DNA from 3 places in the Streptomyces finlayi genome. Region 1 is predicted to be linked to each of the others. Evidence: riboswitches for the same ligand, from Rfam matches in the RefSeq annotation. Region 1 holds a riboswitch; each other region holds the start of a gene.
The links. A riboswitch is a leader RNA that binds a small molecule or an ion and turns the genes downstream of it on or off. The one in region 1 is predicted to bind cobalamin.
Positions count from the first base shown of each region.

Region 2: it holds a riboswitch for cobalamin, as region 1 does, so the genes downstream of both, F0344_RS10810 (ribonucleoside-diphosphate reductase subunit alpha) here and F0344_RS01930 (CbtB domain-containing protein) in region 1, are expected to answer to the same signal.
Region 3: it holds a riboswitch for cobalamin, as region 1 does, so the genes downstream of both, F0344_RS28995 (cobalamin biosynthesis protein) here and F0344_RS01930 (CbtB domain-containing protein) in region 1, are expected to answer to the same signal.

Region 1 is NZ_CP045702.1:386,117-395,774, forward strand. It holds gene F0344_RS01905 (transposase) at 462-815, opposite strand; gene F0344_RS01910 (pirin family protein) at 1,503-2,468, opposite strand; gene F0344_RS01915 (tetratricopeptide repeat protein) at 2,623-2,976, shown strand; gene F0344_RS01920 (GNAT family N-acetyltransferase) at 3,304-3,852, shown strand; gene F0344_RS01925 (CbtA family protein) at 3,987-4,760, opposite strand; gene F0344_RS01930 (CbtB domain-containing protein) at 4,787-5,002, opposite strand; adenosylcobalamin (AdoCbl) riboswitch at 5,006-5,153, opposite strand; gene F0344_RS01935 (histidine phosphatase family protein) at 5,268-5,831, shown strand; gene F0344_RS01940 (DUF6480 family protein) at 6,047-6,292, opposite strand; gene rpmG (50S ribosomal protein L33) at 6,446-6,610, shown strand; gene F0344_RS01950 (type B 50S ribosomal protein L31) at 6,640-6,894, shown strand; gene F0344_RS01955 (CobW family GTP-binding protein) at 6,894-8,084, shown strand; gene rpsR (30S ribosomal protein S18) at 8,122-8,346, shown strand; gene F0344_RS01965 (hypothetical protein) at 8,371-8,751, opposite strand; gene F0344_RS01970 (dihydrolipoyl dehydrogenase family protein) at 8,907-9,658, opposite strand, start outside.
Region 2 is NZ_CP045702.1:2,393,745-2,403,402, forward strand. It holds gene F0344_RS10790 (sugar ABC transporter substrate-binding protein) at 7-1,302, opposite strand; gene F0344_RS10795 (GntR family transcriptional regulator) at 1,588-2,352, shown strand; gene F0344_RS10800 (DUF3311 domain-containing protein) at 2,616-2,870, shown strand; gene mctP (monocarboxylate uptake permease MctP) at 2,867-4,501, shown strand; cobalamin riboswitch at 4,634-4,756, shown strand; gene F0344_RS10810 (ribonucleoside-diphosphate reductase subunit alpha) at 4,897-7,290, shown strand; gene F0344_RS10815 (ribonucleotide-diphosphate reductase subunit beta) at 7,290-8,306, shown strand; partial or broken gene F0344_RS10820 (helix-turn-helix domain-containing protein) at 8,383-8,796, shown strand; gene F0344_RS10825 (D-Ala-D-Ala carboxypeptidase family metallohydrolase) at 8,869-9,606, opposite strand.
Region 3 is NZ_CP045702.1:6,336,988-6,346,645, forward strand. It holds gene F0344_RS28975 (cobyrinate a,c-diamide synthase) at 1-783, opposite strand, end outside; gene cobO (cob(I)yrinic acid a,c-diamide adenosyltransferase) at 777-1,376, opposite strand; gene F0344_RS28985 (putative cobaltochelatase) at 1,376-3,403, opposite strand; gene F0344_RS28990 (cobyric acid synthase) at 3,400-5,226, opposite strand; gene F0344_RS28995 (cobalamin biosynthesis protein) at 5,223-6,167, opposite strand; cobalamin riboswitch at 6,269-6,460, opposite strand; gene F0344_RS29000 (hypothetical protein) at 6,554-6,784, opposite strand; gene F0344_RS29005 (inorganic phosphate transporter) at 6,803-8,059, opposite strand; gene F0344_RS29010 (class II aldolase/adducin family protein) at 8,326-8,985, shown strand; gene F0344_RS29015 (alpha/beta hydrolase) at 9,065-9,658, shown strand, end outside.

The DNA.
Region 1 (9,658 bases):
GAGGTCCGTTCCCTGGAGTGGATGGACGCCCACACCCTCCGACTGAGCTGCCCCGAGTTTCGTAGCGGCCGGTTTGCGTCGTTTCAGACACCCCATGTCGTTTGAGGTCAAGCGGCATGAGGTTGGGCGTGGTGCGACCAGGCGGTCGCTTCGCTGTAGTGGGTATGGGCTTCGCCCCGCGGAGAGACCTGCCGTGACACGCAGAACCCCCATCGGCACCTACCGACGGGGGTACGCATCTCTCACATCGCTCTCACCAACACCGCGGACGCTCCTGGATCACAGCGGCGTGACCTGCACCTACGTGCATTACCTAGACCATCGTGAACAGCACAAGACACGATCTACAACCTGTGCCATGTGGGACCGGAAACCGCCAGCGTCTGCCGCAAAGCTCCGTCAGCCGCCTACGGGGCGGTACGGCGCGCTGAAGTTCCCCCCGCGAACTGGACAGCGGGTGTTTACGCTGCCGGGGCGAGGTTCTGCCTGAGCAAGGATCTCGTTTCGAGTGGGGTGACGTACCCGTACTCGGGATGCCGACGGAGCCGGCTGCGGTTGTACTCGACCTCGACGTAGCGGAATACGTCGGCCCGGGCAGCCTCGCGGGTCTCCCACATGCTCGTCCCGATCTCCGCTTTCAGGATGGCGAACCAGCTTTCCGCGGCGACATTATCGTAACAAGAGCCGACGCGTCCCATCGACTGCCGCATGCGCAACTTGCCTATTTCGGTGCGGAATTCGTCACTCGTGTATTCGCTGCCGCGATCCGTATGCATGATGCAACCGTGCTCCAGGCCCCCACGCCCGGCCGCCATCCGCAGGGCGGCGACCGGCAGCTCGGCGCGATGGTGGTCGGGTAGACAACTTCATGACGTGATCCACCGGTACAACGAGGTCGGCCTGGACGAATCCATGCAGACCGAACACGAAGGTCCGAAACACTCGCGGTGCAGAGTCAACGAACTGGTGGCACGTCAGCCCATCCTCCTGGTCAGTCCAGTAGGAATCTGCGCCACGGCAGACCACGAATCCACCTCACTCTGACATCACCAACGACGCGTTGGGCGGCATGGGTAGCGACTTAGCTACCGCCCCGTCACGGCCTATGTCCCCGGCTTTCAAACGGGGCAGCATTGTGGGATCACCACAACACCCTGTTCCGCCTAGGTGAGATCCCGGCCCCTGGTGGGCCATGCGCAAGCACCCCGCGTTCGCTCAACTGCCACGAGTCAGGAAAAGCCCCAGCCCCAGGTGCCCAGTCCGCTCATCACAGACAGCAGACCAGCTAGACCATGCCGCGACAGCGCCTGACACTCCGTCAGCAAAGTCAGCATTGGGTCAGCATCAGGTCTACTAAAGCTGCTCGCACACGACCACGCTTTGGAATCCCGGGCACGTGCGGCGGAAGCTTCCGGAGAAGCGCTGGACCGATTCCGCTTCTGAGCATGGGACCGAGCTGCAGCGACCAGGAGCGCGCCCGGACGCGGCCACATCAGTGCAGCTCAGCGCACCCTTCCCCGCGGTTTCAGCGCCACAGGCGGCAGTTCGGGCGCGGGGAGCCGGCCTCCGTCGTAGCCATGCACTTCCCCGAACCGAGCACTGGCCATCCAGTCCGTACGCGCCTGTGCAATATCCTCATGGGACCGCCCGATGAAGTTCCACCACATCACGATCTCCTCTTCGAACGGCTCACCGCCCAGCAGCATGAGGCCCGCGTCGGAGAGTGCCCGCAGGGGGAGTTCGGTGCGGCCGCAGCCGAGGTAGAGCATCGAGCCGGGGAGTACGGGTACGCCGTCGACCTCCGCCTCTCCCGACATCGACAGAACCGCGTACTCGAAGTCGGGGTCGAGTGGTACGCGGACCTCGGCGCCGCCCGTCAGGGCGAGGTCGGCGCCGACGATCGGGGTGTAGGTGGTGCCGGGCGAGCGGGCGCCGTCGAGTTCTCCCAGGATCACGGTGGCGACAAGGCCGGGCGTGATGACCGTGGGGAGGTCGGAGTGGTGCTGGAAGTACGGCTCGACGTTCCGATGGGCATCGGGCAGGGCCACCCAGAGCTGGGCACCGTGGAGGTGTCGGGCGTGCGGCTTCGGACTCTCCTCGGAGTGACTGATCGCCCTGCCCGAGGTCATCAGACCCAGCTCACGGGGGTGGATCGTACGGAGGCTGCCCACGCTGTCGCGGTGCAGGACTTCACCCTCGTGCAGCCAGCTGACCGTCTGCAGACCCGTGTGCGGATGCGGCGGCACCTGCATCCCGGGTTCGTCGGCGATATCGTCGGGGCCGTAATGATCCACGAAGGCCCAGGCACCGACCATCCTCCGGCCCAGATTCGGCAGCAGTCTGCGGACCTCGGTGGATTCGCCCAACTGGACATGACGCGGGGCGAGTAGTTCGCGCACCGGCTCGGCGACGACGAAGCCCCGTCCTCCGCAGACCGAGGGTGTGGCCTGGCGATCGAGATTGCTCATGGCGCTCAACCTATTCCCGTCGGGCCCGGGAGCGCCGGTCCCCACGCCGAAAGTTTAGTGGAATATTCAATCATTATGCTGGGTTGAAGCAGCTGAATGGATCACCGCGGCGACGGCGGACCGGATCCGTCGACGGCCCGGCCGAGGAGGACCAGTGAACGAGACGTACTACGAGTTCGGCGCAGCAGCCGATCGCTGGGACCGGGCGCAGATGTTCTTCGATGCGAAGGAGTACCTCACCGCCGCCCGCATCCTGGGCGGACTGGTCGATGAGGTGCCGGAGCAGGTCGCTCCGCGGCTGCTGCTGGCCCGTGCGTACTACCACTCGGCACGACTCGGAAAGGCTGAGACGGAGCTGCGCGCCGTACTGGAGCGTGACCCCGTGGAGGACTACGCGCAGCTGATGCTGGGCCGCACCCTGGAGCGCCAGGGACGCCACGCGGAAGCCCGGCCCCACCTCCGGATGGCCGCGGCCCTGACCGGTGACTTCGGGCCGGACGCGCCATAGCGGAGGCATCCCCGAGGCAGGATGGTGCTTCTCGGGGGCGCCGGTCAGGCCCGGGGCTTCGGCTCCGGGCCGCTCTGCGTATGGGAAACACGATCGAGCCACTCCGTCATCAAGGCCACCTCCGCCGTACTGAGCCCAGCGCCGTGGGACTGCCGCAGCAGGGCCCTCAAGGTGGCAGCGGTGGAGGGAACCGCGACGGACGGAGCCGCCGCGCCCGTCGAGTCACCATCGGCGACCACTCCGTAGCGACACCATTGAGCTGTGCCGACCTCCCGGCCGGGCATATTCACGTGCGCCAGGCCCTCGCGCCGTGATACTCCCGCTGCCATGGATGACCTTGCGACAACACGCCTCACCCTCCACCTGATGAGTCCTGCCGAGGTTGCGGACCTGGCGGCGGGGGAACCCGGCGGCAACCTTCGATGGACCCCCGGATACCCGTCCGACGGCGAGAAAGCCGCCGCGAGGCGCTACCTCAACACCTGCGAAACGGTCGGTGACCCCCGGCCGTTCGGATCCTTCGCGATCATTCGGCGCGAGGACGAGCAGGTGATCGGCGGGGCGGGCTTTCACGGTGCACCGGACGAACGTGGCCAGGTGACCATCGGCTACGGCCTGGCCCCCACGGCCCGAGGGAAGGGGTACGCATCCGAAGCCCTGCGCGCCCTGCTGGAATTCGCCCGCTCGCAGGGCGTCACCTCAGCGAAGGGCGACGCGGACCTCGACAACATCGGATCACACCGCGTCATGACGGCGGCCGGTATGCGACTCGTCGGGGTGGATGATCAACTGCATCACTATCGCGTCGAGTTGACCGGCGACGCCCCACAAGAAGCACTTGATGCACCTGAGGCACGAGATCCACGGCGGACATAGGGCTCATAACCTGGCGAGGACCGGCCGCAACAGTGCGACCCGCCGGGCAGAGCCTGGCGGGTCGCGTAGTGGGCCGGTTGGATCAGTGGGAGTGTCGTGGGGACCCGGCCGGCCTGTCCCACGCACCGCCACCGTCAGGTCGGCGAAACCGCCGTCCGGGACGCCGGTCCGGTGCCCGCACGGGAGTTGTCCGGCTTCGGCTCCAGCAGGCGTTCGGCCAGGTATCCGAAGACCACGCCGTAGCCGATCCACAGCGTCGCCTGGATGGCGAGAGTGGACAGCCGGAACTGCCAGAGCAGCGTGGCCGGGAAGTCCTTGCCGACCTCGTTGAACGAGGGCAGGAAGACGTAGGCGAGGCCGATGAGAAGAACGAAGCCGGCGAACGCGGCAATGGACGCGTTCCAGTTGCCCAGACGGGGTGCGAGCCGTCTACCGAGGACGACGGCTCCGAGAGCCAGCAGCACGCTCAGCGCGACCATCAGGAAGAAGAGCGCGGTGCGCTGTCCGATGGTGCCGGGATCACCGACAGCCGGCGGGTTGGCCGGGTACTTCAGGAACGGCACGACGTACACCGTCAGCAGTGCGGCACCGGCGACGAAGGCGGCCGTGGCCCGGGGGCCGAAGGCGCCTATACGGCCGAGCGCGTAGCAGAAGACGAGTGCGGCAATGCCGCCGACCGCGACGCCGAACACCAGGACGCCGGTGGCGAGTCCGCCGGTGGCCTGCATGGTCCGGCTGACGAGTTCCTCGCCGCCGCCGTGGTCATGGTGATGAGCCGCTTCCAGCGCGATGGCTGCGTCCACTTGGGACTCGCCGAGGAAGTAGGCGACGCAGAGAGCGAGCAGACCCGCGACGAGTCCCGCGAGCATCCCGCGGATGAGTACAGCTCTGACAGATATGGAGTTCACGAGATTGTCCCCTGCGTATCGGTTTCTCAGTGGCAGGGGAAGCCGAGCAGATGCCGGCCGTCGTGAACCCACTCATGGACGCCCTCACCGGCGATGACCGAGATGGCGCCCTGCTCGGCGCCGACGAAGTACAGCAGGACGAGCATGAGCATGCCGAAGAAGACCGCCCACGGGGCGAGGGCCTTCAGCGAGACGGGGGTGATGGCGGGTACGCCGGCCGTGGGGGCAGCGGACTGTGCCATGGCAGAACCTCCTGTGGGAACACGCGTCCCGATCGTGGTGCCTGAGACGACAGTGCCGGGTCTGACTTCCCGTACGGGTACGGGTTCACAGTGGCGCGACCGTGCCGGATTCTCACCGGCTTCCGTCACACCGTCGTCATGGTGATCGTGACCATACCGCTCACGGCCGAGGACCGCCATGGTGCAATCAGGACGAGAGCGGGGCCGCGGAGGGACTGTGCCGCGCCCCGGACGGGCCCACGGTTGAGGGAGTGGAAGAAGCTACGTGACGGTACGGGTGATGCTGATCGCGCCCGCGATGAACGCGGCCTTGCGCGAGGCCCGGTTCGAGGGAGACGCGCCCCTCGACGAGGCCGGAGTGCGGCGCGCGCGTGCCGCGGCGGACCGTGTACCGGAGGCGGATCTATGGGTGAGCGGTACCTCCGAACGCTGTCTGCGGACCGCTGACGCGCTCGACGTTCACCCCACGCCCGAACCCGCCCTTGCCGACTGGGACATGGGCCGCTGGCGTGGGAAGCGACTGTCCGACGTGAGCGACGGCGAAGCCGAGGCCGTGGCGGCATGGCTCACCGACCCAACCGCCGCCCCGCACGGTGGCGAGTCGCTGCTGGACCTGTCCGCCCGTGTCGGCAGCTGGCTCGACGGCCTGGAGGAGGGCAGCGGCCGCGTGCTCGCCATCGTCGAGCCCGCCGTCGTACGCGCTGCGGTCGTCCACGGGCTCGGCCTGGCGGCGGCCGGGTTCTGGCGCCTCGACGTGGCCCCCTTGGCACTCACCGAACTCAGCGGCCGCGAGGGGCGCTGGAACCTGAAGTGCGGCCAGGTCCTCTGATCACAGGCGCTGTTGCGGCGGGCAGCTGTCATCGCGGTCGCGCGCACGCCCCCGGCCGCGGCGCATTCATGCCGCTGCTTCGCCGCGCCTGTCACAGACGCTCTTCCGCCGCGGCCATGCCGGCCGACGGAGGCCTCCCGCCACCTACGCCCCTCGAGCGGTAGAGCCGCCCAGCCGCCGATGCGGCGGACGACCCGCGCGGTGGCGCACGCCGGTCATATAAGGATGGCGTAGACGAGGAAGAAGGCCGCCACCACCACCGCGAGGGCGAGGATGGCGAAGAGCGGCCCCTTCGCCCATCCCCTGGGTGGCTCGTTCCACGGCCCCGCCCCCGACATGCTGCTTTCCGCCGGGGGCGTATCGCCGACGGGAACACCCCCGCCGGGTTCCAGGCCGGGGGTATTTCGCGGGTCGGGGTCGGGGACATTGCGCGGGTCCGGGTCGGGATTCGCAGTGCTCATACCTCTCCGCATACCCCTTCAGCCAGAAATGCACCAAATCTCACAAATCTTCCTTGGCCGGACGCGCGGAAGGTGAGCAGCCACCCAAGCGCGCCCGACCGGGAGCACCGGAGCCGTTTTTGAACATGGTAATCATTGCCATATAGTGTCGCCATGGCTCGCAACGAAGTACGCCCGATCATCAAGCTCCGCTCCACCGCCGGCACGGGCTACACCTACGTCACCCGTAAGAACCGGCGGAACGACCCCGACCGGCTCGTGCTGCGCAAATTCGACCCGCTCGTCCGCCGCCACGTGGACTTCCGCGAAGAACGTTGACCCTCTCCCCGGACACGAAGGACATCACCATGCAGCCCGGAATCCACCCCGCCTACGGCCCCGTCGTCTTCCGCGACAAGGCCGCCGACTTCGCCTTCCTCACCCGCTCCACGCTCACCAGCGAGCGCACCGTCGAGTGGGAGGACGGCAACACCTATCCCGTCGTCGATGTGGAGATCTCCTCCGCGAGTCATCCCTTCTACACCGGTACGGCCCGAGTGCTGGACACGGCAGGGCGCGTGGAGCGGTTCGAGCGCCGCTACGGGAGCCGTGAGGGCAGGTGATGGGGGACGATCAGAAGTTGCCCGTCGTCATCGTCTGCGGGCTGCACTCCGACGCCCGCCGCGAGGTGGTGGAGGGACTGCTCAAGAACGTTCCCCACAGTGTCGCGCTGCACCACGATCTGACGACGGCCGGCACGGGGACCGTGCACCGGACACTGCGTGACTCCTCGGGCGAGTTGTCCAGCGGCGACGCGCCTCTCGTCAACGACTGCGCCTGCTGCGCGCTGCGTGAGGATCTGATCCCGGAAGTGGAGCGGCTCGCGGCCGGCGGACTCACCGCGCTCGCTGTCCTCGAACTCTGGGATTCGGTCGAACCGAAGGCCATGGCCGAGGTGATCGCTGCCCACGGGCAGGACTGGGCCGAAGTGAAGAGCGTCATCACCGCGGTCGATCCGGCTCTCGTACAGCCCTACCTCGTCAACGGGGACGATCTCGCGGAAGCGGGGCTCGCCGCGGCGGCAACCGATCAGCGGACCGTCGGAGACACCTGGGCCCGCCAGTTGGAGTACGCGTCCGTCATCGCCCTCGTCGACAGCACGGAGGGCGGAACGGATGAAGGAGGCGGGCAGGGCCGGGAGGCGGACGACGAGGACCGGGCGCTGATCAGGCAGCTCCACCCCTTGGCCCGGCAGGCGGCGGCCGGATCGGACGCGCTGACGGCGCTCGCGATGGCCGGGTTCGATGTGGAAGCGGCCGGTGCCGCCCAGCATCCCGCCTGCGCACTCCTCCCCCAGGACGCCGACGAGGCAGGGGTGAGCACCCTCGTCTGGCGCAGGCACCGGCCCTTCCACCCCGAGCGTCTGTACGCGGCGCTGGAGGATCTGAGCTGCGCGGCCGCCCGCAGCCGGGGCCGCTTCTGGCTCGCGGACCGGCCCGACACCCTCCTGTCCTGGGAGGCCGCCGGCGGCGCACTCTGCGTCGAGAACACGGGCCCGTGGCTCGCGTCGCTGCCGGACGCCGCCTGGGACATGGTGCCGCCCTTCCGGCAGGCCGCCGCCGCCCTGGACTGGCACCCGGTGCACGGCGACTGCTGCCAGCACCTGGTCTTCGTGTCCCCCGGGCTCGACCGCGACGGTCTCACCACGTTGCTGGACTCCTGCCTGCTCACGGACGACGAGTACGGGCCGGGACGCGAGGCGTGGCGCAGCCTGCGTCCCGCTTTCGACTCGCTTCTCGACCCGGTCCACTGACCACCCCGAATCGCCCGCACACTCCCGAGGAGAACTGATGCCGCGCCGCCCGGACCCCCGCAGGCCCGTCAGGCCCCGCCCGAACCCGCTCGACTCCGCCAAGATCACGTACATCGACTACAAGGACACCGAACTGCTGCGCACGTTCATCTCCGACCGGGGCAAGATCCGCAGCCGCCGAGTCACGCGTATCAGTGCGCAGCAGCAGCGCCGCATCGCCACTGCCATCAAGAACGCACGGGAGATGGCCCTGTTGCCTTAGCCCGTCGCCGTCACCGCCCACCCCTCACCCCTTGGTGCGCAGCAGGTGCGTCAGGGCGTCGTAGACCGCTCCGGCGGCTCCCGGGGCGCCCCCGGCAGGCAGCGCGTCGAGGTAGATCGCGCGGAACACGTGCAGCCCGATGCCGAGCCGCCCAGTCGTGGCGGCCACCGCCAGGGCGCCGGCGACCAGAGCCGTGCGGCGCCGCTGCGAGAGGAGGACGCCGCCGGCCACCGGGACGACCGTCGGAACCGGCAGCCAGTTGCCGGCGATCTGCAGGACACTCATGGACGTCTTGACCCTGCCGATGTCGTCCGACCGGACAACGGTGAAGTCCGTGTGGATCTCCGGGATCCGTCCTGCGACCTGCATTCCCTCGAGGGCGAGGGCCGCGGCGGCGTTCTCCACCCCAGCAAAGGGTCGAGGCGTCCGCCGGACACGAAAGCGGTCAAATGGCCGCTCAGGCAGGGGCGTTGGGCCGGACGCAACCGCGCATGTGCCCGGGCGGCATTCGAGTGACGTCCTCCCGCCCGGTCCGCCACCACAACACCCGTCCGGTCGGCTCAGCCCCGGTACGTCTCCAGCAGTCGCAGCCACACCTCGCTGATGGTCGGGTAGGCCGGGACCGCGTGCCACAGGCGGTCGATCGGGACCTCGCCCGCTACCGCGACGGTGGCGGAATGGAGCAGTTCGCCGATGCCGGGGCCGACGAAGGTCACGCCGAGGAGGATGTTCCGGTCCAGGTCCACGATCATGCGGGCCCGGCCCCGGTAGTCCTGTGCGTAGAGTCCCGAGCCCGCTACCGAGGCCAGGTCGTGGTCGACCGCCCGCACCCGGTGGCCCGCCTCTTCCGCCTCCTTGAGGGTGAGGCCGACCGAGGCGGCCTCCGGGTCGGTGAAGACGACCTGGGGCACGGCCGCGTGGTCCGCGGTGGCCGCGTGGGCGCCCCAGCGGTCGGATTCCAGCAGGGGGACGCCCTGGGAGCGGGCCGCGATCGCGGCGCCCGCGATCCGCGCCTGGTACTTGCCCTGGTGGGTCAGGAGCACCCGGTGGTTGACGTCGCCGACCCCGTACAGCCAGGTGCTGCCCCGGACGCGGCAGCTGTCGTCGACGTCGAGCCAGGAGCCGGGTTCCAGGCCCACCGTGTCGAGACCGAGGTCGTCGGTGCGCGGCGCGCGGCCGGTGGCGAAGAGGATCTCGTCCGCCTCCACCCGCTCGCCGTCGTCCAGCTCGACGGTGACGGGCGCGTCCGGAGCCGCTCGCCGCAGCGCGGTGGCGGACACTCCGGTACGGATACGGGCGCCCGCCTCGGTCA
Region 2 (9,658 bases), 2.0 Mb from region 1:
GGGGTGCTACTTGTTGATCAGCGCGTTGATCTCGTCGTCGGCCTTCTTGGCCGCGTCGGCCACCGAGGTGCCCTTGAGGATCGCCAGGAGCATGTTCTCCAGGACCTCGTCCTTCTCGATGGACGTCCAGCCCGGCGCGATCGGCGTGAACCAGGCGTCCGGCACGGCGTTGGCGACAGCGGCCGTCTCCGGCTTCGCCTTCAGCGGCTCGAGCTGCTTCTCGTTGTTGGGCAGGATGTTCTTGGAGGCGAGCACCTCCATCGACTTCTCACTGGTGAAGAGCGAGACCCACTCCTGGCCGAGGTCCGTGACCTCGGACTTCGCGGTGATGGCGAGGTCCGAGCCACCGATGAAGGACGGGAGCGCCTTGCCCTCCGGGCCGGGCATACCGGCCGGGGCGATCTTGCCCTCGAGCTTCGGGTTGCCGTTGTTGGCACCGTCGGTGACGGAGCCGGCCTCCCAGCCGTTGCCGTAGATCAGGGCCGTCTTCTCGTTGGCCATGACGTTGGCGTGGTCCTGCTCGTCCTTGGTGATGTCGGCCTTGTTGTACTTCTTCACCAGGTTGACGAAGTGCTCGATGCCCTTCTGGGACTCGGCGGAGGAGAGGTTGCCCTTCCACTCCTTCGCACCCTCGTCGTACTCGGCGATGGAGCCGCCGTACGCCGCGACGTAGGACATGGCCGCGTACCAGTAACGGCCCGGCAGGTAGAGGGACGAGAAGCGCTTGTCCTTCTTGGTGTACTCGGCCGAGACCTTGTCGAGGGCGGTGAGCAGTTCGGCCTCGGTCTGCGGGAGCGCGTCGCTGCCCGTGCCGGCCTTGAACATGTCCTTGTTGTAGATCGCCACACGCGCACCGGCGTAGTAGGGCACGCAGAACTGCTTGCCCTCGAAGGTGCAGGTGTCCTTCAGACCCTTGATCCAGGTATCCGAGTTGTCGTACTTCTTGGGGTCGATCTCGGCGAGTGCGCCGTTCAGGATGTACTGCATCGTCTCGGTGTTGCCGAGTTCGACGACGTCCGGGAACTTGTCGCCGCCGAGGGCGGTGTCGAGCTTCTTGGCCTTGTCCGCCCACTGCTGGTACTGGACGTTGACCTTGACCTTCGGGTACTTCTTCTTGAACTGCGCGTTGACGTCCTTGACCAGTTCCGGCCAGGTGCTCTGCGCGTCGACCATCAGCCAGACGGTCAGTTCTTCGGAGCGGTCCTTCGGGTCCTTCGAAGCGTTGCCGCTGTCCCCGCCACACGCCGCAATACCGGACATCATCGCCGCGACGCCGACCGCCGCTATGAGCTTGCGCTTCATGCCACACCCTCCTCAGGGATACCAGCAACCCCCGCCCACCGCGGAAACGTACGACGAGTACTGCCTGTGGGGCTGGGACTTGGTCTTTAATGGTTTAGACCAGTACCGGGAGCTTGGCCTAGACCTTTAGGGGTGTCAAGGGTGTATAAGAAGTGCACTCGCGTCCGTTATCGGACCGACACCTAGGGGAGGGCGACGACCCGTGACCGGACCGTGCCACCATGTGAGCCGCTATAGACGGAGGAGCCGGTGACGGCAGCAACGCAGCAGTCGGGAAGGCGGGCCATGGATGCCGACGGGGGCAGTACGGGGAACGAGACCGGTGCGGGTACGCGTACGGCACGCGTACCGAAGTACTACCGGCTCAAGCGCCATCTGCTCGACATGACCGAGACACTTCCGCCCGGCACCCCCGTGCCGCCGGAACGGACCCTGGCCGCCGAGTTCGACACCTCGCGCACCACGGTGCGCCAGGCGCTCCAGGAACTGGTCGTCGAGGGGCGGCTGGAGCGCATCCAGGGCAAGGGAACCTTCGTCGCCAAGCCGAAGGTCTCCCAGGCGCTCCAGCTGACCTCGTACACCGAGGACATGCGCGCCCAGGGACTGGAACCCACATCCCAGTTGCTGGACATCGGATACATCACGGCCGACGACGCGCTCGCCGGCCTGCTCGACATCACCACGGGCGGCCGGGTGCTGCGGATCGAGCGGCTGCGCCTCGCCAGCGGTGAGCCGATGGCGATCGAGACCACCCACCTTTCGGCCAAACGCTTTCCCGCGCTGCGCCGTTCACTGGTGAAGTACACCTCGCTCTACACCGCGCTCGCCGAGGTGTACGACGTCCGGCTGGCCGAGGCCGAGGAGACGATCGAGACCTCGCTCGCCACCCCGCGCGAGGCGGGGCTGCTGGGTACGGACGTCGGTCTGCCGATGCTGATGCTGTCCCGTCACTCGATCGACGGGAACGGCGAACCGGTGGAGTGGGTGCGCTCGGTGTACCGCGGCGACCGCTACAAGTTCGTGGCCCGCCTGAAGCGGCCCACGGACTGAGTCCTGCCGCCCCGGCCTGCCAGGACCGCACGACGAACGGCCTCCGTGGAGTCATTTCCCCACGGGGGCCGTTCGCTGCGCCGGCGCGGACAGCTGGCGTGAACCAGTCCGTCCTTTCTCTCGTGAGTCCCACCGGGCGCGGGTATCGCCGAGACGTCACCGTTGCACTACCGCAATGCGGACAGGGGATGACGCTGGACGGACCGCTCGCCTAGATTGCGTGCGCATTACGCCAGGTGACGAGCGAGGGGACGGAGCACCACATGCCCGAAGACAACACCGGAAAACGACCAACGATCACACCCGTGCGGGTGGTTATCGCCCTGTGTCTCATCGCACCGTTCGTGGCGATGCTGTGGGTGGACTCGTACGCGAAGGTCGATCCGACCTTCATCGGAATCCCGTTCTTCTACTGGTACCAAATGCTCTGGGTCTTCGTCTCGACCGCGCTGACGATGGTCGCGTACGTGCTGTGGCAGCGTGACCAGCGCGCCCGCAAGGGAGGTGCGTCAGCATGAAGGACGGCGTGAACGGCGTGGCACTGGCCGTATTCATCTTCTTCTTCGTGGCCGTCACGGTCATCGGCTTCATGGCCGCCCGCTGGCGGAAGGCCGAGAACGAGAACAGCCTGGACGAATGGGGCCTGGGTGGACGGTCGTTCGGCACCTGGGTCACCTGGTTCCTGCTCGGCGGGGACCTCTACACGGCGTACACCTTCGTCGCCGTCCCCGCGGCGATCTACGCGGCGGGCGCGGCCGGCTTCTTCGCCGTCCCCTACACGATCCTCGTCTACCCGCTGATCTTCACCTTCCTGCCGCGCCTGTGGTCGGTGTCGCACAAGCACGGCTACGTCACCACCTCGGACTTCGTCCGGGGCCGCTTCGGCTCGAAGGGGCTCTCGCTCGCGGTCGCCCTCACCGGCATCCTCGCCACGATGCCGTACATCGCGCTCCAGCTCGTCGGTATCCAGGCCGTGCTGGACGTGATGGGCGTCGGCGGCGGGGAGACCACGCACTGGTTCGTCAAGGACCTGCCGCTGCTGATCGCGTTCGCGGTGCTCGCCGCGTACACCTACTCCTCGGGCCTGCGCGCGCCCGCGCTGATCGCGTTCGTCAAGGACGGGCTGATCTACCTGGTGATCGCCGTGGCGATCATCTACATCCCGATCAAGCTGGGCGGCTTCGACGACATCTTCGCCAAGGCGAGCGAGGCGTTCTCGCAGACGAACGAGGCCACCGGAAAACCGCGCGGCGCGCTCGTCCCGACCGATATGGGTCAGTGGGGTTACGCCACCCTGGCGCTGGGTTCAGCGCTCGCGCTCTTCATGTATCCGCACTCGATCACGGCGACGCTCTCCAGTCGCAGCCGTGACGTGATCCGCCGCAACACCACGATCCTGCCGCTGTACTCGCTGATGCTGGGCCTGCTGGCGCTGCTCGGCTTCATGGCGATCGCGGCCGGGGTCACGGTGGACAACCCGCAGTTGGCCATCCCCCAGCTGTTCGAGAACATGTTCCCCGGCTGGTTCGCGGGCGTCGCCTTCGCCGCGATCGGCATCGGCGCGCTGGTCCCGGCGGCCATCATGTCGATCGCCGCGGCGAACCTCTTCACCCGCAACATCTACAAGGACTTCCTGAAACCGGACGCCACCCCGGCGCAGGAGACCAAGGTCTCCAAGATGGTCTCGCTCCTGGTGAAGGTCGGCGCGCTCGCCTTCGTCCTCACCATGGACAAGACGGTCGCGATCAACTTCCAGCTGCTCGGCGGGATCTGGATCCTCCAGACGATGCCCGCGCTGGTCGGCGGCCTCTTCACCCGGTGGTTCCACCGCTGGGCCCTGATCGCGGGCTGGGCGGTCGGCATGCTGTACGGGACGGTCGCCGCGTACGGTGTGGCCAGCCCGACCCAGAAGCACTTCGGCGGCTCCTCGAAGGAGATCCCGGGCATCGGCGAGATCGGTTACATCGGTCTCACCGCCTTCGTCCTCAACCTCGTGGTCGTGGTCGTGCTGACCTTCGTGCTCAACGCGCTGAAGGCCCCGGCCGGAATCGACGAGACCTCACCGTCCGACTACACGGCGGACGCGGGTGACCCGGGCGTCGAGAAGGTGCTCCCGCCCGCGACGGTGGGCGCACCGGGCGGTCACTGACACGCCGGCCGGACTCGTGCACGGGCCGCCGCGCCTTCCCTGAGGGAGGCGCGGCGGCCCGTCGCGCTTTCCGGTACCTTCACCACGCGACACAAGATGTGGGGGCTGCTTCGGCAAGGAGCCCCCACATGTATGCTCATGCTCGCTGTCGCCGCAGGGGAATCCGGTGTGAATCCGGAACTGTCCCGCAACGGTGTGATCGGTGTGCTTTTGCACATCCGAAGTCCGAAGACCTGTCGACAGCGCGCCCGGCTCGACCGAACCGGGCGCACAGACGTCCGGGCCTCGTGGATGGGCCGGTGGACGCCGCACGCAGTGCTGCCGCCTCCGGGCCCCACGCTGCCCGGCTGCCCCCGTTCCCCGCCTGGCCGGAGCCGAGCGAGGGAGAGCACCGCGTGACCATCGCGCCAGCCGATCCGGTTTCAGCAGCAGAGTCCGCCGGAAACACCGGAACCGCCGAGTCCACGGACGCCCCCGGGACCGTACTCCTGCGGACCCTCACCGAACTGACGGCGGATCTGCCCGACACCGACCCCGGACGCGTCGCCGCCGCCGCACTGCGCGGCCGCAACGCCCGGTCGGACGAGGCCGAGCTGTGCTCGCTGGCCACCGAGGCCGCCGCCGGCCTGATCTCCGAGGACCCCGCCTACTCCCGGCTCGCCGCACGCCTCCTCACCCGCACCATCGCGGACGAGGCGGCAGGCCAGGGCGCGCTCTCCTTCTCGGCCTCGGTCGCCGTCGGGCACCGCGAGGGACTGATCGCGGACCGCACCGCACAGTTCGTCCGGGTCCACGCCTCCCGGCTCGACGCCCTGGTCGGCGCCTCGCTCGTGGGCGGCGCCGACGACCGGTTCGGCTACTTCGGGCTGCGGACCCTCTACAGCCGCTATCTGCTGCGCCACCCGCTGACCCGAGAGGTGATCGAGACCCCGCAGCACTTCATGCTGCGCGTCGCGTCCGGCCTCGCCGAGGACGACTCACCGGAGGCGCTGGACGAGGTCGCCGCGCTGTACGGCCTGATGAGCCGGCTCGACTACCTCCCCTCCTCCCCCACGCTCTTCAACTCCGGCACCCGGCACCCGCAGATGTCCTCCTGCTATCTGCTGGACTCGCCGCTGGACGAGCTCGACTCGATCTACGACCGCTACCACCAGGTGGCCAGGCTCTCCAAGCACGCGGGCGGCATCGGCCTCTCGTACTCCCGTATCCGCGCCCGCGGTTCGCTGATCCGCGGCACCAACGGGCACTCCAACGGCATCGTGCCGTTCCTCAAGACGCTGGACGCCTCGGTCGCCGCCGTCAACCAGGGAGGCCGCCGCAAGGGCGCGGCCGCCGTCTACCTGGAGACCTGGCACGCGGACATCGAGGAGTTCCTGGAGCTGCGCGACAACACGGGCGAGGACCAGCGGCGTACGCACAACCTCAACCTGGCGCACTGGATTCCGGACGAGTTCATGCGCCGGGTCGACGCGGACGGCCCGTGGTCGCTGTTCTCGCCCGCCGACGTGCCCGAGCTGGTCGACCTGTGGGGCGACGACTTCGACGCGGCGTACCGCGCCGCCGAGGCGGCGGGGCTGGCCCGCAAGACGATGCCGGCCCGGGACCTCTACGGCCGCATGATGCGTACGCTCGCGCAGACCGGTCAGGGCTGGATGACGTTCAAGGACGCCTCCAACCGCACGGCCAACCAGACCGCCGAGCCGGGCCGCGTGGTCCACTCGTCGAACCTGTGCACCGAGATCCTCGAAGTCACGGACGACGGCGAGACGGCCGTCTGCAACCTCGGTTCGGTCAACCTCGGCGCGTTCGTGGCCGACGGCGACATCGACTGGGAGCGCCTGGACGCCACGGTCCGCACCGCCGTGACCTTCCTCGACCGGGTCGTCGACATCAACTTCTACCCGACCGAGGAGGCCGGCCGGTCCAACGCCCGCTGGCGCCCGGTGGGCCTGGGCGCGATGGGGCTCCAGGACGTCTTCTTCCAGCTGCGGCTGCCGTTCGACTCCCCCGAGGCGCGGGCGCTGTCCACGAAGATCTCCGAGCGGATCATGCTCGCCGCGTACGAGGCGTCCTGCGACCTCGCCGAGCGCTCCGGGCCCCTTCCCGCCTGGTCGCAGACACGCACCGCCCGCGGTGTCCTGCACCCCGACCACTACGCCACCGCGCTGCACTGGCCGGAGCGCTGGAACGCACTGCGCGCCCGGATCGCGACGACCGGGATGCGTAACTCCCTGCTGCTGGCCATCGCGCCGACGGCGACGATCGCCTCGATCGCCGGGGTGTACGAGTGCATCGAGCCGCAGGTCTCCAACCTCTTCAAGCGCGAGACGCTCAGCGGTGAGTTCCTCCAGGTCAACGCCTACCTCGTCGCCGAGCTGAAGAAGCTCGGCGTGTGGGACGCGCGGACCCGTGAGGCGCTGCGCGAGGCCAGCGGTTCCGTGCAGGGCTTCGCGTGGATCCCCGAGGACGTGCGGGCGCTGTACCGCACGGCGTGGGAGATCCCGCAGCGCGGACTGATCGACATGGCGGCGGCCCGTACGCCGTTCCTCGACCAGAGTCAGTCGCTGAACCTGTTCCTGGAGACGCCGACGATCGGCAAGCTCTCCTCGATGTACGCGTACGCCTGGAAGCAGGGGCTGAAGACGACGTACTACCTGCGCTCGCGCCCGGCCACCCGGATCGCCCGCGCGGCGTCCGCCGCCCCCGTCCCCGCCCAGACGGCCGCGCCCGACGCGGACGCGATCGCCTGCTCCCTGGAAAACCCCGAGTCCTGCGAGGCCTGTCAGTGATGAGTTCCGACGCGACCAAGAACCTGCTCGACCCGGGTTTCGAACTGACCCTGCGGCCCATGCGGTACCCGGACTTCTACGAGCGCTACCGCGACGCGATCAAGAACACCTGGACGGTGGAGGAGGTCGACCTCCACTCGGACGTGGCGGACCTCGCGAAGCTGTCGCCCGGCGAGCAGCACATGATCGGCCGGCTCGTCGCCTTCTTCGCGACGGGTGACTCGATCGTCTCCAACAACCTCGTGCTGACGCTGTACAAGCACATCAACTCGCCCGAGGCGCGGCTGTACCTGTCCCGGCAGCTCTTCGAGGAGGCCGTGCACGTCCAGTTCTATCTGACGCTGCTCGACACCTATCTGCCCGACCCGGACGACCGCGCGGCGGCGTTCGACGCGGTCGAGGAGATTCCCTCGATCCGGGAGAAGGCGCGGTTCTGCTTCAAGTGGATCAACGAGGTCGAGAAGCTGGACCGGCTGGAGACACAGGCCGACCGGCGTCGCTTCCTGCTGAACCTGATCTGCTTCGCGGCCTGCATCGAGGGGCTGTTCTTCTACGGGGCCTTCGCGTACGTGTACTGGTTCCGCTCCCGCGGTCTGCTGCACGGCCTCGCCACGGGAACCAACTGGGTCTTCCGTGACGAGACGATGCACATGAACTTCGCGTTCGAGGTCGTGGACACCGTCCGCAAGGAGGAGCCGGAGCTCTTCGACGACGCCCTCCAGCAGCAGGTCACCGACATGCTGAAGGAGGCCGTCGAGGCGGAGCTGCAGTTCGGCCGGGACCTGTGTGGTGAGGGCCTGCCCGGGATGAACACCGAGTCGATGCGCCAGTACCTGGAGTGCGTCGCCGACCAGCGCCTCACCCGCCTGGGCTTCGCCCCGCTGTACGGCTCGGAGAACCCGTTCTCGTTCATGGAGCTCCAGGGCGTCCAGGAGCTGACGAACTTCTTCGAGCGCCGGCCGTCCGCGTACCAGGTGGCCGTGGAGGGCTCGGTCGGGTTCGACGACGACTTCTAATGCCGTGAACCCTGGCCCACGATCCGTTGGAGGGGCGCCGGGCGGCCGTGACCGGCCGTGTGGCGCCGGGCCGTCGTTGGTCGTGCCGCCGCACCGCGACGGCGGGCAGGCGCAGTACATCGAGCGCCCGCTGCCCCGGGCCGCGTGCGACACCGTCGGTGACACGCTCGCCTGGATGGAGCGCCACATCGGCCAGGAGATGACCGTCGAACAGCTCGCCGGTCTGGCCCACATGTCACCGCGCACCTTCGCGCGCCGCTTCCAGCAGGAGACGGGGACCACTCCGTACCGCTGGCTGCTGCGCCAACGGGTGCTGCTGGCGCAGCACTTGCTGGAAGGCTCCGACGAGACCATGGAGGCCATCGCGGACCGGACCGGCTTCGGCACCGCGGCGGCGCTCCGCCACCAGTTCGTACGCTCGCTGGACATCACTCCGCACGCCTACCGCCGGACCTTCCGCGGCCCGTCGGCGACGACCGGGGTGGCCTGAGCCCAGGACGCGCGCCGCCCCGCCCGGACTTCCCGGACGGGGCGGCGGTGCTGGACAGGTGGTGTACGCGGCTCAGATGCCGCAGCTCGACGCCGACCAGAAGCGGTTGGGCCCCTGGTTGACGTGGACGTGGTCACCGTGGCCGGCGTATCCCGGGCCGAGGATCCCGTTGAAGCCGTGGTAGCGGGCCTGCTTGGCGATGGTGCACAGCGAGTGCGGTCCCGAGCCCAGGTCGACGGCGTCACCGTACAGATGGCGGCTGTTCGAGGCGCCGCCGACCGCCGAGTTGCAGGAGTAGGACCGGAAGCCGCTGGTCACGCGGATGGACGCGTCACCGAGCGCGTGGCGGAGCGCCTCCAGCTTCCACATCGAGCTCAGGGCGTTGGCCTTGGCCGTGCCTGCGGCGACCGCACCGCCCGCCCAGGTGCTGTTGCAGTTGTTGAGCTCGGGGTACGTGAAGTGGACCGGGGTGCAGTCGTCGTCCTGGAGCGCGTACAGCTTGGACTGGGTGGCCGGGCCGGCGACTCCGTCCGCGGTGAGCCCGTAGGCGGCCTGGAAGCGCTTGACCGCCGCGGTGGTGGACGGCCCGTACGAGCCGTCGATGGCGAGCACGGCGTTGTATCCGGGGTATCCGGCCACCCGGATCTGGAGCTGGGTGACATCGTTGCCGGTGGCGCCGGGCGAGAGCGTCCTGGTCCAGGTGTAACAGCCGTCGGCCTGTGCGGGACCGGCGGTCAGTACGACTCCGCCGATCGCGAAAGCCATGGCCATGACAAGGCCGAGCAAGGCATGTGCGGTGCGTCTGAGCATGGGGTACTCCCTACCACGGTGAGGTGTTGGGGCTGAGACTGTCGGACGAGTC
Region 3 (9,658 bases), 6.0 Mb from region 1:
ACCAGCCACGGCCACCACGGGCCGCGCACCCGTCACCGGTTCCTGATCGTCGGCCGGCTGCGGCTCCCAGACCTCGTCCGGCAGCGGCGGCGCCGTCCTGGCCAGCGCCATCAGGGCGTCCAGATCGCAGCCGGCCCGGACCCGGTCGGCCATCGCCCGTACCGCGTCGAGCGCGTCCGTGGTCCGCTCGGCCACCGGGACGAGACCGAGGTGGCGCGACGGTGTCGCCATCTGCGCGGCCCGCCGCAGCACGCCGAGCACCGGGAGGCCCGACTCGTCGAGCGCCTCGCGCAGCAACGCCTCGTGCCGGTCGGACGCCACCTTGTTCAGGATCACCCCGCCGATACGCACCCGCGGGTCCCAGGACGCGAAACCGTGCACCAGCGCCGCCACCGAACGCGACTGCGAGGAGGCGTCGACCACGAGCACCACGGGCGCCCGGAGCAGCTTGGACACCTGGGCGGTCGATGCCAGCTCGCCCTGCCCCGAAGCGCCGTCGTACAGCCCCATGACGCCCTCGATCACCGCGAGGTCGCAGCCGCTCGCCCCATGGGCGAACAGCGGGGCGATCAGCTCGGGACCGCACATGTACGCGTCGAGATTGCGCCCCGGGCGTCCGGTCGCCAGCGCGTGGTACCCGGGGTCGATGTAGTCCGGTCCCACCTTGTGCGGGGACACGGCGAGCCCGCGGCCCGCGAAGGCCGCCATCAGCCCCGTGGCCACGGTGGTCTTGCCGCTGCCCGACGCCGGGGCGGCGATGACCAGGCGGGGAACGCTCACCACTCGATGCCCCTCTGGCCCTTCTGACCGGCGTCCATCGGGTGCTTGACCTTCGACATGTCGGTCACCAGATCGGCGGCCTCGATCAGTTCGTCCGGAGCGTTGCGCCCCGTGATCACCACATGCTGCGTCCCGGGACGGTCACGCATCACCTGGACGACCTCGTCGGTGTCGATCCAGCCCCAGCGCATCGGGTAGGCGAACTCGTCGAGGACGTACAGCTTGTACGTCTCGGCGGCCAGATCGCGCTTGACCTGCTCCCAGCCCTCGCGGGCCTTCTCCTCGTTGTCGAGCTGGTTGTCCCGCTGGACCCAGGACCAGCCCTCACCCATCTTGTGCCAGTCGACGGTGCCGCCCTCGCCGCTCGCACCGAGCACCTTGAGGGCGTTCTCCTCGCCGACCTTCCACTTCGCGGACTTCACGAACTGGAACACCCCGATCGGCCAGCCCTGGTTCCAGGCGCGCAGCGCGAGACCGAAGGCCGCCGTCGACTTCCCCTTGCCGACGCCCGTGTGGACGAACAGCAGCGGCCGGTTGCGCCGCTGACGGGTGGTGAGACCGTCGTCCGGCACCGATGTCGGCTGTCCCTGTGGCATTAAGCGGCCCTCCCGGCTGCGGATACGTCTTTCACGAGCCCGACGATGGTGTCGGCCCGCAGTTCGTCGAGCGTGACGGCGCTGCCGCCCAGATCCCTGGCGAGCTGTGCGGCGAGCCCGAGCCGCACGATCCCCGACTCGCAGTCCACGACGACGGACGCGGTCCCCTCGGCGGCGTGCAGCCGCCCCGCCCGCGCCGCGAGCGCCAGCGGGTCGGGGCCCCCCGTCGCCCGCCCGTCCGTCACCACGAGCAGCAACGGCCGCCGCGAGGGGTCACGCAGCCGCTCCACCCGCAGCACGTCATGGGCCTTCAGCAGCCCGGCGGCCAGCGGGGTTCGCCCGCCGGTCGGCAGCGACTCCAGCCGCGCGGCCGCCGCGTCCACGGACGATGTCGGCGGCAGCACCACCTCGGCGTCCTTGCCCCGGAAGGTGATCAGTCCGACCTTGTCGCGCCGCTGGTAGGCGTCCAGCAGCAGCGACATCACGGCGCCCTTCACGGCGCTCATCCGCTGCCGGGCCGCCATCGACCCGGATGCGTCCACGACGAACAGCACGAGGTTTCCCTCGCGTCCCTCCCGCGTCGCCTGCCGCAGATCGTCGCGCCGGACCACGAGCCCCCGCCCTGTCCGGCCCCTGGCCCGCTGATGCGGAGCTGCCGCCTGCACGGTCGCCGCCAGGTGCAGCTTCGTCAGCGCCCCTTGCGGCCGTCGCGACCCGGTCGTACGGCCGTGCTCGGTACGCGCCCGGGAGCGCCGTCCCGCCGCTCCCTCGCCGAGTCCCGGCACGCTCAGCATCTTCGTACGGAACGGCTCGGCAGCCCGTACCGGCTGCTGCTCCCCGCCACCGGACGGCCGCCCCTGCCCGGGCGCGTCGCCACCGCTCTCCGGCTGCTGATCCGGCGTGTCGGCTCCGGCGGGACCCTCGGGCCCATCGCTCTGCGGGGGCACCCCTCCGCCTCCGCCGCCGTCCGGGCCGTCCGGGCCGCTGTCGTCCCCATCCCCATCCCCATCCGGTGCGGCGTCCCGGAGGGTGTCGTCCAGCTTGTCCTCGTCGAGCCCCGGCGCGTCGAACGGATTGCGCCGGCGCCGGTGGGGCAGCGCGAGCAGCGCCGCCTGGCGCACGTCCTCGGCGAGCACCTCCCCGCGCCCGGCCCAGGCGGCCAGAGCGGTGGCGGTGCGCGCCATGACGATGTCGGCACGCATCCCGTCCACCTCGAAGGCGGCACAGGTCGCCGCGATCTGCCGCAACACACCGTCGCCGAGGACGACATGGGGCAGCAGGGCACGCGCGGCGGCGATCCGCCCGCGCAACTCCCCTTCCTCGTCCGCCCATCGGGCGGCGAAGCCGGCAGGGTCGTCGTCGTAGGCCAGCCTGCGCCGTACGACCTCGACCCGCAGATCGGTGTCGCGGGAGGCCGCGACCTCCACGGTGAGTCCGAACCGGTCCAGCAACTGCGGCCGCAGTTCGCCCTCTTCGGGGTTCATCGTCCCGACGAGCAGGAAACGCGCCGCGTGCCGTACGGACACGCCCTCGCGCTCGACGTACGAGGCGCCCATGGCGGCCGCGTCGAGCAGCAGGTCCACGAGGTGGTCGTGGAGCAGGTTGACCTCGTCGACGTACAGGATGCCGCGGTGCGCGTCGGCGAGGAGCCCCGGCTCGAACGCCTTCACGCCCTCGGAGAGCGCCCGCTCGATGTCAAGCGCCCCGACGAGCCGGTCCTCCGAGGCGCCGACGGGCAGTTCGACGGTCCGGGCCGCCCGCGACACACCCGCCGCGGTCCCGGTCTCATGGGGCCCATCGGGACACGCCGGGTCCGGTGCGACGGGGTCACACGAGAACCGGCACCCCAGCACGACGGCGACCTCGGGCATGAGCGCCGCGAGCGCGCGCACAGCGGTGGACTTGGCAGTCCCCTTCTCCCCGCGCACGAGGACGCCGCCGACGGCAGGACTGACGGCGTTGAGCAGGAGCCCGAGCCGCAGATCGTCCTGTCCGACGATGGCGGTGAAGGGATAGGGCGTACTCACAGGGCCTCCTCAGTCGCATGCACATCTGTTTCCATGACCGAGCGCCCGGCTTCATCAGCCCCGCGCCCGGCTTCATCAGCCCCGCGCCCGGTTTCATCAGCCCCGCGCTTGGCTTCAACAGGCCCGCGCCCGCCCCCATCAGGCCCGCGTCCGGCTCCATCCAGCCGCCCCCCGGCCCCACCGAGCCTGTCCGGCGATTGAGGACCGGGGTCCGGGGCAGAGCCCCGGTTACGGGAAGGGGCGGGTAGGGGAAGGCCCGCCGCAGGCGCACTCCCCGGCCCCGCACTCGCACGCCCCGCACCAACCTCCGCAACCCCCACCGGCGCCCCCGGCGGCACGAACGGCAGCCCCCTCGGCGCCCCGCCCTCGATCAACCGCCACAAGGCATCCGTATCCGCGTGCTCCTCCACGAGATCCCCCAGCCGGTCCAGCTGCTCCTCCCGCAGCGCCTCGAAGCTCGTGTCCGGCGCGGCCACGAACCGCCGCCCCGCTGCCCGGGCGACCTCAGCCAGGAACCGCCGCCGGAACCCGTCGCTCTCCAGCGAGCCGTGCCAGTGCGTCCCCCACACCGAGCCGACCCGGCAGCCGTCCAGGAACGGCTCACCGCCCCGCACATCGGCGACCCCGTGATGGATCTCGTACCCCTCGACCGGTTCACCGAGTGCCGTTCCGACCGGCCGCGCCAGCGTCTTCTCCCGGTCGAACCGGATCCGGACCGGCAGCAGCCCCAGCCCGTCGACCCGCCCGGCCCGCGACTCCACCTCGTCCTCGATGTGCTCACCGAGCACCTGGAACCCGCCGCAGATGCCGAGTACCGGCCGCCCCTCGGCGGCCCGCCGCACCAGCGCGTCCGCCAGTCCGCGCTCGCGGAGCCAGGCCAGGGCCTTCACCGTGCCGCGCGTGCCCGGCACGATCACCAGGTCCGCGTCGGCCAGTTCCTCGGCCCGGTCCACGAACCGCACCACGACCCCCGGCTCGGCGGCGAGCGCGTCCACATCGGTGAAGTTCGACATCAGCGGTACGGCGCACACCGCCACCCGCAGGACCTCCTCTCCGTGCGGGGCGCTGACCGCGGACTCCCGTACGGCGCCGCGCAACGACACGCGCAGGCCGTCCTCCTCGTCGATGCCCAGCCCGTGGGTGAACGGCAGCACTCCGTACGTCCGCCGGCCCGTGAGCTCGTACAGCATGTCGAGCCCCGGCTCCAGCAACGAGACGTCGCCCCGGAACTTGTTCACGAGATACCCGGCGACCAGCGCCTGGTCCTCGGCGCTCAGCAGGGCCGTCGTACCGAAGAACGAGGCGAAGACGCCCCCGCGGTCGATGTCCCCGACCACCAGCACGGGGAAGCGCGCGGCCCGTGCGATGCCCATGTTCACGATGTCCGTACGCCGCAGGTTGATCTCGGCCGGACTGCCCGCCCCCTCGCAGATCACGGCGTCATACGTGCCCCGAAGCTGCTCCAGACAGTCCACGACGGTCCCCAGCAGAGACTCCTGCCGCCCTCCGTGGTAGCCGCGCGCACTCATCTCGCCGACGGGCTTGCCCATCAGGACGACCTGGCTGGACCGGTCGCTGCCGGGCTTGAGCAGCACCGGGTTCATCAGCGCGGTCGGCTCCACCCGGGCGGCCTGCGCCTGCATGGCCTGGGCGCGGCCGATCTCCGCACCCTCGCGGGTGACGAACGAGTTGAGCGACATGTTCTGCGCCTTGAACGGCGCGACCTTCACCCCCTGCCGCACCAGCCACCGGCAGATTCCCGCCGTGACGACGCTCTTGCCCGCGTCCGACGTGGTTCCCGCGACCAGCAGTCCGCCGCTCATGTCCGTCTCCGTCCCGCGATCAGCCGGCCGGCCACACAGACGCCGAGGGCCAGCGCACTCACCCGGCGCGACAGCCGCACCGCACGTTCGATGTCCGCGGTCTCCACCGCGCGCCCGGCCGCCCCGTTGAGTACCGGCCGGTGCTCGACCCGGCCGCCGTACGCGAGGGTTCCGCCGAGCCGTACGCCGAGCGCGCCCGCGAACGACGCCTCGACCGGCCCAGCGTTGGGGCTCGGGTGCTTGCCCGCGTCGGCGCGCCAGGCCCGCACCGCGTCCCGCGGGCGGCCTCCGGCGGCGACCGCGAGTACGGCGGTGAGCCGGGCCCCGGGCCAGCCCGCGAGGTCGTCGAGGCGGGCCGAGGCCCAGCCGTACCGGCGGTAGCGGGGCGACGTGTGCCCGACCATGGCGTCGAGGGTGTTGACGGCCCGGAAGCCGACGAAGCCCGGTACTCCGCCCAGGGCGCCCCAGACGAGGGCGCCGACGACGGCGTCCGAGGTGTTCTCGGCGACGGATTCGACGACGGCCCGCGCGATCTGAGGCCCGTCGAGCGCCTGCGGATCGCGTCCGCACAGATGCGGCAGCCGTTCGCGGGCGGTGCCGAGGTCCCCGGCGGCGAGTGCGCCGCCGATGGCACGTGCCTCGCGGCCCAGAGAGGTGCCGCCGATGACGGACCAGGTGGCGGCGGCGGTCAGCGCGACGGCCACGGCGGGCCGGTCGCGGACGGTACGGGCGGCGAGCGCGGCGGCGCCCGCGGCGCCTCCGGCGCAGACCAGCGTGTGGAGCGCGCCCCACCCGCGGTGGTCGTGCCACAGTCGGCTCTCGACCTCTGCGGCGGCCGTCCCGAACGCGGCGACGGGGTGCCCCCGACGGGGATCACCCAGGAGCAGATCGCCGATCAGGCCGGCCGTGGCGCCGTACGCGAAGATGCGGTCGGCACGCATGGCTCAGCCCGCCGATGCACGGGACGTTCTGGAAGGTGACACAGGATCGGGCGCACGGCGGCCGGGCATGACGTATGTCCTCACTCAGGGTCCGCGCCCTGGTTCGACGTGACCGGCGACGAGAGTCTCCTGGCTTCCGGATCCGCAGTTCCCCCCGGCCTTCCAGTCCGCGGACGGACCGTGACTTCCGGTGTGGGGGGAGTGCTCCCCGGTGACAGTGGCGGGACCGCGCCGGATTCGCACCGGCTTCCTCTTCTGTCGCCGTAAACGGCACGGGCAGTCCACCACGCTGTGCGAACGCCCGTCAACTCGCCGTTGACCTGCGGAGCTGCACGCAGATCAACGGCGAGGGGACACCTGCGGCCGCGTGCGTCGCGGCCGTTCCGTCAGACGACGATCAGGTAGATCCCGTAGCTGACTGCCGCGGCGCAGAGGCCGAAGCAGAGGTACGCGCCGGTGCGGGCCAGGGCGAGCGAGCCGCCCGAGCTGCCGGCCGAGGCCGTCGCCGCCTGCTTGGACAGGCCGACGATGCCGAGGGTGAAGAGACCGACGAGCGCCACGGTGACCACGAGGCTGACGCCGAAGACGGAGGCAAGAGCTGCCCAGTCGATTTTCATGGTGGTAGTTCCTGCCCTTTAGACCGTGGCCGGGCGGGCCGGGTCGGCGGTGGTTCCGGCCGGGGCCGGGATGGTGGACTTGATCTCCATGGCCGCGGTGCCGGTAGGAGGAGTCGTCACGGCCGCCATGGCCGTCGTGACGACTCCCGCGGGCTCGGGCTCCGGGGTGTCCGTGACGTTGGTGTGGTCGACCGGCTGGCGGCGCGACACCAGCCAGATGGCACCGGAGCCCGCGACGAGCACGACGGCGACGACGGCGACGCCCCAGCCGCCCTGCTTCGTCAGGAGCTCGGCGCCCGCGCCGATCAGACCGGCGGCCGGCAGGGTCAGGCCCCAGGCGATGAACATCCGGGTGGCGGTGGACCAGCGGACCACGCCGCCCTTGCGTCCGAGACCCGCGCCCATGACGGCGCCGGAGCAGGACTGGGTGGTGGAGAGGGAGAAGCCGAGGTGCGAGGAGGCCAGGATGACCGTGGCCGCACTGGTCTGGGCGGCGAAGCCCTGCGGCGGCTTGAGCTCGGTGAGGCCGCTGCCCATGGTGCGGATGATGCGCCAGCCGCCGAGGTAGGTACCCAGGGCGATGGCGACACCCGCGGAGACGATGACCCAGACCGGCGGGTTGGAGCCGGGGGCCAGGACACCGCCGGTGACCAGGGCCAGCGTGATGATGCCCATGGTCTTCTGCGCGTCGTTCGTGCCGTGGGCGAGGGAGACGAGCCCGGCCGAGGCGATCTGGCCGGCCCGGTAGCCCTTGGCGGTCGACTTCAGCTGCGCCTCGTCGGTGACCTTCCGGTTGATCCGGTACGTCAGCCGCGTGGCCAGCAGAGCTGCGAGACCGGCGACGAGCGGGGCGGCGACGGCGGGGAGCAGGACCTTGGTGACGACGGTGCCGCCGTCGATCGAGGACCATCCGGCCGACATGACCGCGGCGCCGATGAGACCGCCGAAGAGGGCGTGCGAGGAGCTGGAGGGCAGACCCACCAGCCAGGTCAGCAGATTCCACAGGATGGCGCCGACGAGGGCCGCGAAGATGACCTCGGTTCTGAGGCCGTCCTCGTTGATGATCCCGCCGGAGATCGTTTTCGCGACCTCCACCGACAGGAACGCGCCGATCAGGTTGAGGACGGCGGACATGGCCACCGCTGTCTTGGGCTTCAGAGCGCCGGTCGAGATGGTGGTGGCCATCGCGTTGGCGGTGTCATGGAAACCGTTCGTGAAATCGAACACGAGAGCTGTCACGATCACAATCGCAAGCAGCAGTGTGATGTGTTCCATTTACCCAGGCAATCGCTCGACGTCAGTGGCTCGTGGACCCTAGGCAACCTGGATGAACGGAAGGTGAACTGAGAAGGGCGCTGTGGTGACCCCAACCGGAGTGCCGGTGCTCCGGTTCCGCGGGGGGAGGGCGGCGCAGCCCGTCCGGCGCCTGGAGGAAGTCGTTCCGTATCGGGCGTCAGGGGGGCATTTCGGCCACTCTTCAGCCCCGAGGAGATCCTGGTCACCCGAGCCGCGCTCCCGCCGCCCTCTCATAGGATTTCCGCATGAGCGATCAGCAGCGGGAAGCGGTCCGGCGGACCTGGGACGGCGTGGTCGCGACGGCCCGCAGGACGGCGGCCGACGGCCTCGTCGTCGGGACCTCCGGCAATGTGTCGGCCAGGGCCGGGGACATCGTCCTGGTCACCCCCAGCGGCGTGCCCTACGACCGGCTCCGCCCCGAGGACGCGGTCGGCGTGGACCTCGAAGGCCGTCAGGTGCTCGGGGACCTCGCCCCCACCAGCGAACTCCCGCTGCACCTCGCCGTCTACGCGGACACCGGCGCGGCCGCCGTCGTCCACACCCACGCCGTGCACGCCACCGCGGTCTCCACCCTCGTCCCCGAGGTCCCGCTCGTGCACTACGCCGCCGCGATGCTCGGCGGCCCCGTCCGCACCGCCGCCTACGCGCGCTACGGCACCCGCGAACTGGCCGAGAACATGCTCACCGCCCTGCGGGACCGCACGGGCTGCCTGCTCCAGAACCACGGGACCGTCACCTACGGGAACTCCCTCGACGAGGCGTACGACCGCACCGCCCAGCTCGAATGGCTGTGCAGGCTCTGGCTCACCGCCAGTTCCGTACCCGGCCTCCGGCCCTCCCTGCTCTCCGGGGCCCAGCTGCGCGAGGTCCAGGACGCCCTGGAGACCTACGGCCAGCCGGGCTGACCCCCAGGGGGCCGTACCGGTGGGAATCGGACGGCCCCGCCCACTGGCCCCCCGCGACGGGCGCCCCGACACTGGCAGCATGCGCCCGGCTACAGCGACGGCAGCGGCCGTCACCACGATTCTCGGCGTCGGCGCGGCAGCGGTCGCCGCCGGCCGGTATGCCAGTGACGCCGCCCTCAAGGTGCCGTCCGGACGTCCCTTCCCCGGCGACCGCAGGCTCACCGTGCACAGCACGGCGGCCGGACAGGTCACCCTGACCCGCTCCTTCGCCGCACTCCGCCCCGGTACGTACGGACTGGTGGGCCACGGCGTCCACGCCGTGGTCGGACCGGTGATCGAGCAGGCGGGGCACGGCGCCGACACCGTCGTACGCCGTCTGGAGCGCGTCGTCCACGGAACCCTGGAACCGGGCGCCAAGGTCCGCATGACCCCGGAGCTGTACAGCGGGGACCCGGGCAGCGCACTCGGGCTCGACTTCAAGGAGGTCGAGATCCCCGGCGAACTCGGCGTCCTGCCCGCCTGGTTCGTGCCGGCTCCCCGTGACGTCTGGGTGATCACGGTGCACGGGCTCGGAACCAGCCGGGCCCACCCCATGAACCTGATGGGGTTCCTGAACGCCCAGCAACTGCCCGTGCTGGACCTCGCCTACCGCGGCGACACCGGAGCGCCCCGC